2 regions of the Sporofaciens sp. St.21A7 genome follow, and region 1 is predicted to be linked to the other one. Evidence: a T-box and tRNA genes for the amino acid it is inferred to sense, from the RefSeq annotation. Region 1 holds a T-box; the other holds one or more tRNA genes.

The links. The T-box of region 1 lies ahead of AC6I3O_RS03340 (valine--tRNA ligase). A T-box ahead of a tRNA ligase gene usually reads a tRNA of that ligase, here a tRNA-Val.
Region 2: it encodes a tRNA-Val, which carries the amino acid that the T-box ahead of AC6I3O_RS03340 (valine--tRNA ligase) is inferred to sense. The anticodon was not compared.

Annotation. Positions count from the first base shown of each region.
Region 1 covers NZ_BAAGFN010000001.1:701,065-705,485, reverse strand. Annotated here, with positions in the region: gene AC6I3O_RS03340 (valine--tRNA ligase) at 1-2,030, opposite strand, end outside; T-box leader at 2,127-2,415, opposite strand; gene AC6I3O_RS03335 (hypothetical protein) at 2,882-3,073, shown strand; gene AC6I3O_RS03330 (hypothetical protein) at 3,075-3,302, shown strand; partial or broken gene AC6I3O_RS03325 (IS256 family transposase) at 3,486-4,387, shown strand; gene AC6I3O_RS03320 (ATP-binding protein) at 4,381-4,421, shown strand, end outside.
Region 2 covers NZ_BAAGFN010000001.1:24,804-29,224, reverse strand. Annotated here, with positions in the region: gene AC6I3O_RS00160 (LytR/AlgR family response regulator transcription factor) at 1-671, shown strand, start outside; gene AC6I3O_RS00155 (flagellin) at 745-1,515, shown strand; tRNA gene AC6I3O_RS00150 (tRNA-Lys) at 1,583-1,655, opposite strand; tRNA gene AC6I3O_RS00145 (tRNA-Phe) at 1,678-1,750, opposite strand; tRNA gene AC6I3O_RS00140 (tRNA-Met) at 1,754-1,827, opposite strand; tRNA gene AC6I3O_RS00135 (tRNA-Thr) at 1,859-1,931, opposite strand; tRNA gene AC6I3O_RS00130 (tRNA-Tyr) at 2,113-2,194, opposite strand; tRNA gene AC6I3O_RS00125 (tRNA-Val) at 2,203-2,275, opposite strand; tRNA gene AC6I3O_RS00120 (tRNA-Asp) at 2,330-2,403, opposite strand; rRNA gene AC6I3O_RS00115 (23S ribosomal RNA) at 2,479-4,421, opposite strand, start outside.

The sequences.
Region 1 (4,421 bases):
ACCTCTTTCAGCGTCCACAGCGCGTCATTTGCGCTCTGGGCATCCTCCCCTGCATGATAGATCCGATACTTAGCGATCTCAATATACCAGTCGCAGAACTCATCCCACAGGAAATCATATATCTTCGACAGCGCGATCCCCAGCTCGAACTTATCCATGTTCTCGGTCACTTCCCGAATCAGGCTGTTACACTTAGACAAAATCCAACGGTCTCCCGGGCGGAGCTTAAAGTCCACAGGCTCCGTCAATTCCTTATCCCCAAGGTTCATCAGGATAAATCTGGAAGCATTCCAGACCTTATTGGCAAAATTACGGCTTGCCTCCACCCGCTCGTTGTAGAAACGCATATCGTTGCCGGGCGCATTTCCTGTCATCACCGTCATACGCAGGGCGTCGGCGCCGTACTGGTCAATAATCTCCAACGGGTCAATGCCATTTCCCAGGGACTTACTCATCTTGCGGCCTTTCGAGTCCCGAATCAGCCCATGGATGAATACCGTATGGAACGGCGATTTGCCCGTGTGGGCATACCCGGAAAATACCATCCGCACTACCCAGAAGAATATGATGTCATATCCCGTAACCAGCACGTCCGTCGGGTAAAAATAATCCAAATCCTCCGTATGCTCGGGCCATCCAAGGGTGGAAAAAGGCCACAATGCAGAAGAAAACCAGGTATCCAACGTATCCTCATCCTGCGTAAAATGCCTGCATCCGCATTTCGGACAAACTTCCGGAGTTCCTCTTGACACTACAATCTCGCCGCACTCATCACAATAGTACGCCGGAATCCTATGTCCCCACCAAATCTGCCGTGAAATACACCAGTCCCGGATATTCTCAAGCCACCGCAGATACACCTTGTCAAACCGCTCCGGCACGAATCTAAGCTCGCCCTTCTTAATGGCCTCGATGGCCGGCTTCGCCAGTTCATCCATTTTCACGAACCACTGCTGCTTGATTAGCGGCTCTACCGTCGTCTTACATCTCTCATGGGTTCCTACATTATGGGAATGAGGAACGACCTTCACCAGATATCCCTGCTCCTCCAAATCACTGACAATCGCTTTTCTTGCCTCGTAACGCTCCATACCGGCATATCTGCCGCCCTGCTCATTGATGGTGGCATCGTCGTTCATGATATTGATTTCCGGAAGGCCATGGCGTTTGCCAACCTCGAAATCGTTGGGGTCATGTGCCGGCGTAATCTTAACCGCTCCGGTTCCAAATTCTTTGTCTACATAATAATCTGCCACAATTGGGATTTCTCTATTCACCAATGGCAATAATGCTTTCTTGCCGACGATTCCCTGATAACGCTCATCGTCCGGATGCACCGCGATTGCCGTATCCCCAAGCATGGTCTCCGGTCGGGTGGTGGCAATCTCAAGGAACTCATCCGTCCCTACGATTGGATACTTGATATGCCAGAAGAAACCATCCTGCTCTTCATGCTCCACCTCTGCGTCGGACAGGGCTGTCTTACAGATTGGGCACCAGTTGATGATTCTGGAGCCTTTGTAAATATATCCCTTTTCGTACAGACTTATGAATACCTCTTCTACGGCTTTTGAGCAGCCCTCGTCCATGGTGAACCGCTCCCGGTCCCAGTCGCAGGAAACGCCTAATTTTTTCAGCTGCCCTTCAATGGTTCCCGCATACTCTTCCTTCCACTGCCATGTCCGTTCAAGGAACTTCTCCCGTCCTAACTCCTTCTTGTCAATGCCTTCTTCCTTTAGCTGGTTCGTCACCTTCACTTCTGTGGAAATGGCGGCGTGGTCTGTCCCCGGCACCCACAGGGCGTTAAATCCCTGCATCCGCTTGTAACGGATGATGATATCCTGCATGGTATTGTCAAGCGCATGGCCCATGTGCAACTTTCCTGTGATATTCGGCGGAGGCATTACCGTGGTAAATGGTTTCCTGCTCCTGTCTACTTCCGCATGAAAATAATTGTTGTCGCACCATTTCTGGTATAACTTAGGTTCAATCTCTTTCGGATTGTAGGTCGTCTCTAAATTCTGGCTCATGTACATTTCCTCTCTTTCTTTGTTGGTCAGTGTATCACCTAAGGGCGTATGTACCTGCTGTAATTTTTAAGGTATTAAAAAACCGCCCTTTACTGTGTAAAGGGCGATTGAATCAATCGAATCGCGGTACCACCTTTATTCTGCATAGAAGAAAGACTCCTATACCTCTCATCTTATTCTTTAACGGGAACGACTCCGGGATAACCTACGCTTCCTGCTCAAAAGGGTCAGCTATCCGGCTCCGAAGCTACCTTCTGCATCTCAATCCTTAAATACCTCTCAGCCTGTAAAACAGACGGTCCTGTTCGGTATCTGCCGCTGTCTCACCGGGTACTCTCTCTGTCAGAACGAACTTATGCATACTCCTCTTCTTCAACGCCTTTGTGCTATAATCATTTGTTGTTTGAACTTTAAACAGGATTATAGACACCGTGAAGATGTTTGTCAAGGAGTTTCCGTAATTTTCAGAAAGTATTAAGATGTTACAATTTATCTAACATTTCTTAGGATAAAGGATGGCTCATGAGAAATTCCCTTGCAGAAAGCGAAATCTCCATGTTATACTACCTATTATAAATACCTTGAGCATTTTGTAAGGAGAGCTGAGATGAAAATCTATCTTGACATGTGTTGCTACAATAGACCATACGATGACCAGTCTCAAATAAAGATAGCTTTAGAGACGCAGTCCAAACTGTACATTCAGCATCTTATAAAAGATAAAAAACTTGAATTGATCACATCTGCTGCGCTATGAATGCGGCTGCAATCCTTTTGAAATGCGTCGTAATACTATTCTTGATTTTATCCATAAAAATACGTTCGCATATGTAGGAGGCGAACACAAGATAATGATTGAAGCAAAAGCGGCAGAAATCATGCAGACAGGAGTGAAATTCAAAGATGCCTGCCATGTCGCGTCGGCTATATATGCCGGATGTGAATACTTTATATCTACAGACAAGCGTTTGCTGAAATATGCTACTAATGAAATAAAAATGGTCACACCAATTGAATTTGTTATAGAAATGGAGAGTGAATAAAATGTCTACAAGTACCGCCGAAATCATGAGCAAAGGCATGAAATGCCTGACCGAACAGTTAGGTATCATAGACGCAGAACGTTTTGTTTCCATCATAATCCGCGAAAAATTTGATTACACTAAATGGCAAAGAGAATATTTTGACGGAAAAACCCCTGAAGAAATCAGCGCCGAGGCTGCCCAATATGAAAAAGAACATCCTTTTACAGGGAACGGAGTCAGACTCTAATTCTAGCTTGCTCTCAAGTATAGTATCTTATAAAGCACAATCAATAGCGATTCAGATAAACTGGGAGTGTAAAATAAAGTGTGTAAGTTAGAAATACAACAAATCTAACTGCGCACTTTATTTTTCTGTATAAAGTGTGCTACACTCAAAGAAAGGATGAAGAAAAGGATGGGTACAGCACTAATGGCACGAAGGAACAAACAGAACACAAGAGGGGCCGCAATCGCACAGGCAATCATGGAGGAATACCAGCCACAGACAAGGGAAGAGATGCAGGATGCCATCAAAGACATCTTCGGCCCCATGTTTGAGTCCATGCTCCAGGGGGAGATGGACTCCCATCTGGGATATGTCAGCAACGAGCGCGGGGAAAAGAATACCACGAACAGGCGTAATGGTTATTCCCATAAGTCTGTCAATACTGCATATGGGAAGATGGACGTTTCCGTCCCCAGGGACAGGGAGGGCAGCTTCAAACCAAAGGCAATCCCCAAACGGACAAAAGATGTAAGCGGGATCGAGGACAAGGTGCTGTCCATGTATGCAAGGGGAATGAGCCAGCGCGATATTGCCGATACGGTTGAAGATATCTATGGGTTTGATATTTCCCACGAGACAATTTCAACAATTACGGACAGGGTAATCGCAACAGCGGAAGAATGGCAGAACCGCCCACTGAAAAAGTTCTACACGTTCCTCTTTGTTGATTGTATTTACATTACCATCCGCAAGGAAATGGAAACAAAAAACTGCGCAGTTTATGTTGTCCTTGGATATGACGCAGACGGCGTAAAGGACGTGCTTGGGCTGTGGATCGGGGAATCGGAAGGGAAGCACTATTGGATGGGGCGCCCAGCCTGAAAGCGGCGGAAGCGGAATTTGAGCGTTTTAAGCAGGCATGGGCAAAATACCCAGGAGCCGTGGACGTATGGGTGCGTAACTGGCAGCATGTAGCCCAGCTATATAATTATGGCAGTGCCGTCAGGAAGGTTATGTATACGACAAATGCCATAGAGTCCGTCAATTCAAGCCTTCGTAAAGTCACAAAAAAAGGGGCATTCCCCAATGAGGCTGCTGTATGCAAGGCAAATATTTTGTAGAATCAGTGACTTCTGTTGG
Region 2 (4,421 bases), 680 kb from region 1:
AACACAGAATTCAGACTGATATTGCCTCTTTCATTAGCGGCGAATCATTTCTCGGCCAATTTGAAAAAAATAAATTTTCCATAGTTTTCATGGATATTTACATGGAAGAAATGAGCGGAATCACTGTCGCACTAAAGATGAGACAGAAAGATAACTTCTGTATCCTTGTGTTTCTGACATCCAGCAGTGAATTTATGCCGGATGCATTTTCCTGCCACGCCTTTGAATATATTGTCAAACCCATCTCTCAAGAGCGGGTGACGAAAGTCTTGCAGGATGCCATGTCGGTACTTTTCCCTTATCCTCAACACATGGAGATTGTCAGTGGGCGAAGAACGATTCCCGTTTTATATCGAGATATCATTTCCGCGGTCACTGACGGACACTACCTGAACATCACCCTTACGGATGAATCCATTCTGAGAAGCCGTATGACGATGTCTGAATTTATTTGCCTGACTCACCAGGAGCCTCGCTTTATTCTGATCAACAAGGGGATACTGGTCAACGCCGACTATGTCGTGAAATTTTCAGGCAATTGTTGTTTCCTTGAAAATGATATATGCCTTCCTATCCGTATCCGCGGCCGCATGAAAATAGAACAGGCACTACGAGATTACCAATTCACAAAAAATAGCATTCAATATGAAAATAATGGTAATCATTTTTAAAATTTGTACGATATTATATATGAAAGTATACCCAAGGGCACACCTTAATATAATTCTGAAAGGAGGAATATAGATGAGCAGAATTTCCGCAATAAGCAGCACAACCCCTTATTTGTACGGGCATATTTCAAGTGGTAACAGGTTAATGTCTGCTGCGGACGGCGCCGCTGAACTGGCGATTGTCGAGAACGAAAAGGCTCAGGTGACGGGCTATAATACAGGTACGAAGAATCTTGGTGACGGAACGAACATGCTGAATACTTCCGACTCTGCGCTTGGCAGCATTACCAGCCATCTGCAAAGAATGCGTGAATTAGGCTTACGTGCCAGCAATTCAACGCTGAATGGTATGAATCGGGCAGATATCCAGAAGGAAGTCGAGCAGTTGAAGCAAGGTATTGAACATATTGCGACTCAGACTCGTTTCAATGGAATGAATATGCTTGACGGCAGTATGAGTAATGGTGTTCAGCTCGTATCGGATGGCGGCGGCGGTTCTATTACTGTCAATCATGCAGCCAATTCTACATTGCAGGCGCTTGGCATTGCAGACTTCGATGTCACGAAGGATTTTGATTTACAGGCCATTGATGATGCCTTGACACAAGTTACCAGCAATCGCAGCACCTTCGGCGCACAGTCTAATTCTCTGGAACATGCAATTGATTATAATGGATATGCTTCCATTAATCTTACTGCAGCCCAGAGCCGTATGGGAGACACTGACATTGCAAAGACACTTCAAGAACTGACACACCAGCAGACGATGCAGAGTATTTCCATGATGCTGCAAAAGAAGAAAGCCGAGCAGGAAGGCCAGAAGACCATGGGACTCTTGTTTTAAGAAGCAGACCATATAAAATAATCCCGAAAATCATCTTTCAAGAAGAGATTTTCGGGATTATTTTTACTGAGCGTGCCGGGATTCGAACCCGGGACAACTTGATTAAAAGTCAAGTGCTCTACCACCTGAGCTACACGCCCTCACTATTTTAGGTAAACAAAATGCCCAGAGCCGGAATCGAACCAGCGACACGAGGATTTTCAGTCCTCTGCTCTACCAACTGAGCTATCTGGGCGGATTGCGGGGGCAGGATTTGAACCTACGACCTTCGGGTTATGAGCCCGACGAGCTTCCAGACTGCTCCACCCCGCGATATTCTATTAAATGCTTCTCTTTAGAAGCAAGCCGATGATCGGACTCGAACCGATAACCTGCTGATTACAAATCAGCTGCTCTGCCAATTGAGCCACATCGGCACAAGATACATCATCTATACCTTAATGGATAAAGAAAATTTCTATTATCCTAATGAATGAAAAAGATTTCTAACCGTTTTGGTTTCAATAAACAGTTGACTCTTTCTACTATCCTAATGGATGGAGAAGGATTCGAACCGTTTTGGTTTCAGCAAACAGTTGACTCTTTCTACTATCCTAATGGATGGAGAAGGATTCGAACCTTCGAAGGCGTCGCCAACAGATTTACAGTCTGCCCCCTTTGGCCACTCGGGAATCCATCCATAATCTATGGGACCTATAGGGCTCGAACCTATGACCCTCTGCTTGTAAGGCAGATGCTCTCCCAGCTGAGCTAAGATCCCATATAAGTGACATCTACATTTTACTATTATAGCACTTTAAATGTATTATGTCAACGACCCAGAAGAGACTCGAACTCTCGACCTCCGCCGTGACAGGGCGGCGCTCTAACCAACTGAGCCACTGGGCCTTGCGTAAATACGCATTGAAGGCATATACCTTCAAAACTGCATACAAGAAATTTCATCCTCTTTCCTATCCACCTTTGGTCATGCCCTCGACCGATTAGTTGCGGTCAGCTCCATACATTACTGCACTTCCACCTCCGCCCTATCTACCTTGTCGTCTTCAAGGGGTCTTACTGCTCTACGCAGGGATATCTCATCTTGAGGGGGGCTTCACGCTTAGATGCCTTCAGCGTTTATCCCCTCCCGGCTTGGCTACTCTGCCATGGCCTTGATTAGCCAACAGATCCACCAGCGGCCAGTCCATCCCGGTCCTCTCGTACTAAGGACAGCTCCTCTCAAATATCCTTCGCCCGCGCCGGATAGGGACCGAACTGTCTCACGACGTTCTGAACCCAGCTCGCGTACCGCTTTAATGGGCGAACAGCCCAACCCTTGGGACCTACTTCAGCCCCAGGATGCGATGAGCCGACATCGAGGTGCCAAACCACTCCGTCGATGTGAACTCTTGGGAGTGATAAGCCTGTTATCCCCAGGGTAGCTTTTATCCGTTGAGCGATGGCAATCCCACTTTCTACCACCGGATCACTAAGTCCTACTTTCGTACCTGCTCCACCCGTCGGTGTCGCAGTCAAGCTCCCTTCTGCCTTTGCGCTCTCCGAATGGTTTCCAACCATTCTGAGGGAACCTTTGAGCGCCTCCGATACCCTTTCGGAGGCGACCGCCCCAGTCAAACTCCCCACCTGACATTGTCCCCCAGCCGGGTCACGGCTGTTGGTTAGAAATCCAATACTGCAAGGGTGGTATCCCAACAGCGGCTCCATGGCAACTGGCGTCACCACTTCCTTGCCTCCCGCCTATCCTGTACATGCAATACCGAATCCCAGTATCAAGCTGGAGTAAAGCTCCATGGGGTCTTTCCGTCCTGGCGCGGGTAACCAGCATCTTCACTGGTACTTCAATTTCACCGGGTGCATTGTCGAGACAGTGCCCAAATCATTACGCCTTTCGTGCGGGTCGGAACTTACCCGACAAGGAATTTCGCTACCTTAGGACCGTTATAGTTACGGCCGCCGTTTACTGGGGCTTCAATTCAAGGCTTCGCTTTCGCTAACCTCTCCTCTTAACCTTCCAGCACCGGGCAGGCGTCAGCCCGTATACTTCACCTTTCGGTTTCGCACAGACCTGTGTTTTTGCTAAACAGTTGCTTGGGCCTATTCTCTGCGGCCAGGTCTCCCTGGCACCCCTTCTCCCGAAGTTACGGGGTCATTTTGCCGAGTTCCTTGACAATGCTTCTCCCGTCGGCCTTAGGATTCTCTCCTCATCCACCTGTGTCGGTTTACGGTACGGGCACAACCCAAACAATAGCGGCTTTTCTTGACACATGGCTCACATGCTTCCCTACTCTTACTTCGGTCCGCATCACGTCTTCGGGTTGATATACGGATTTGCCAGTATACCCCCTACCTCGCTTGCACCGGTCTCTTCATTCCCGGCTCATGCTTTCCACGTGTGTCCCCACAGTTCTGTTGGATTGTGGTACAGGAATTTCAACCTGTTATCCATCGACTACGCATCTCTGCCTCGCCTTAGGCCCCGACTTCCCCAGGGCAGATCAGCTTTACCCTGGAATCCTTGGATATTCGGCCGGAAGGATTCCCACCTTCCTCTCGCTACTCATTCCGGCATTCTCTCTTCGATACCGTCCACAGCTCCTTCCGGTACTGCTTCTTCCAGTATCCAATGCTCCTCTACCAATCATTTCTGATTCCTAAGCTTCGGCAGTGTGTTTCAGCCCCGGACATTTTCGGCGCAGGACCTCTCGACTAGTGAGCTATTACGCACTCTTTGAATGTATGGCTGCTTCTAAGCCAACATCCTAGTTGTCTCTGAAATCCCACATCCTTTTCCACTTAACACACATTTTGGGGCCTTAGCTGTAGGTCTGGGCTCTTTCCCTTTTGACTACCCAACTTATCTCGTGCAGTCTGACTCCCATACACCATCTTGGCGGCATTCGGAG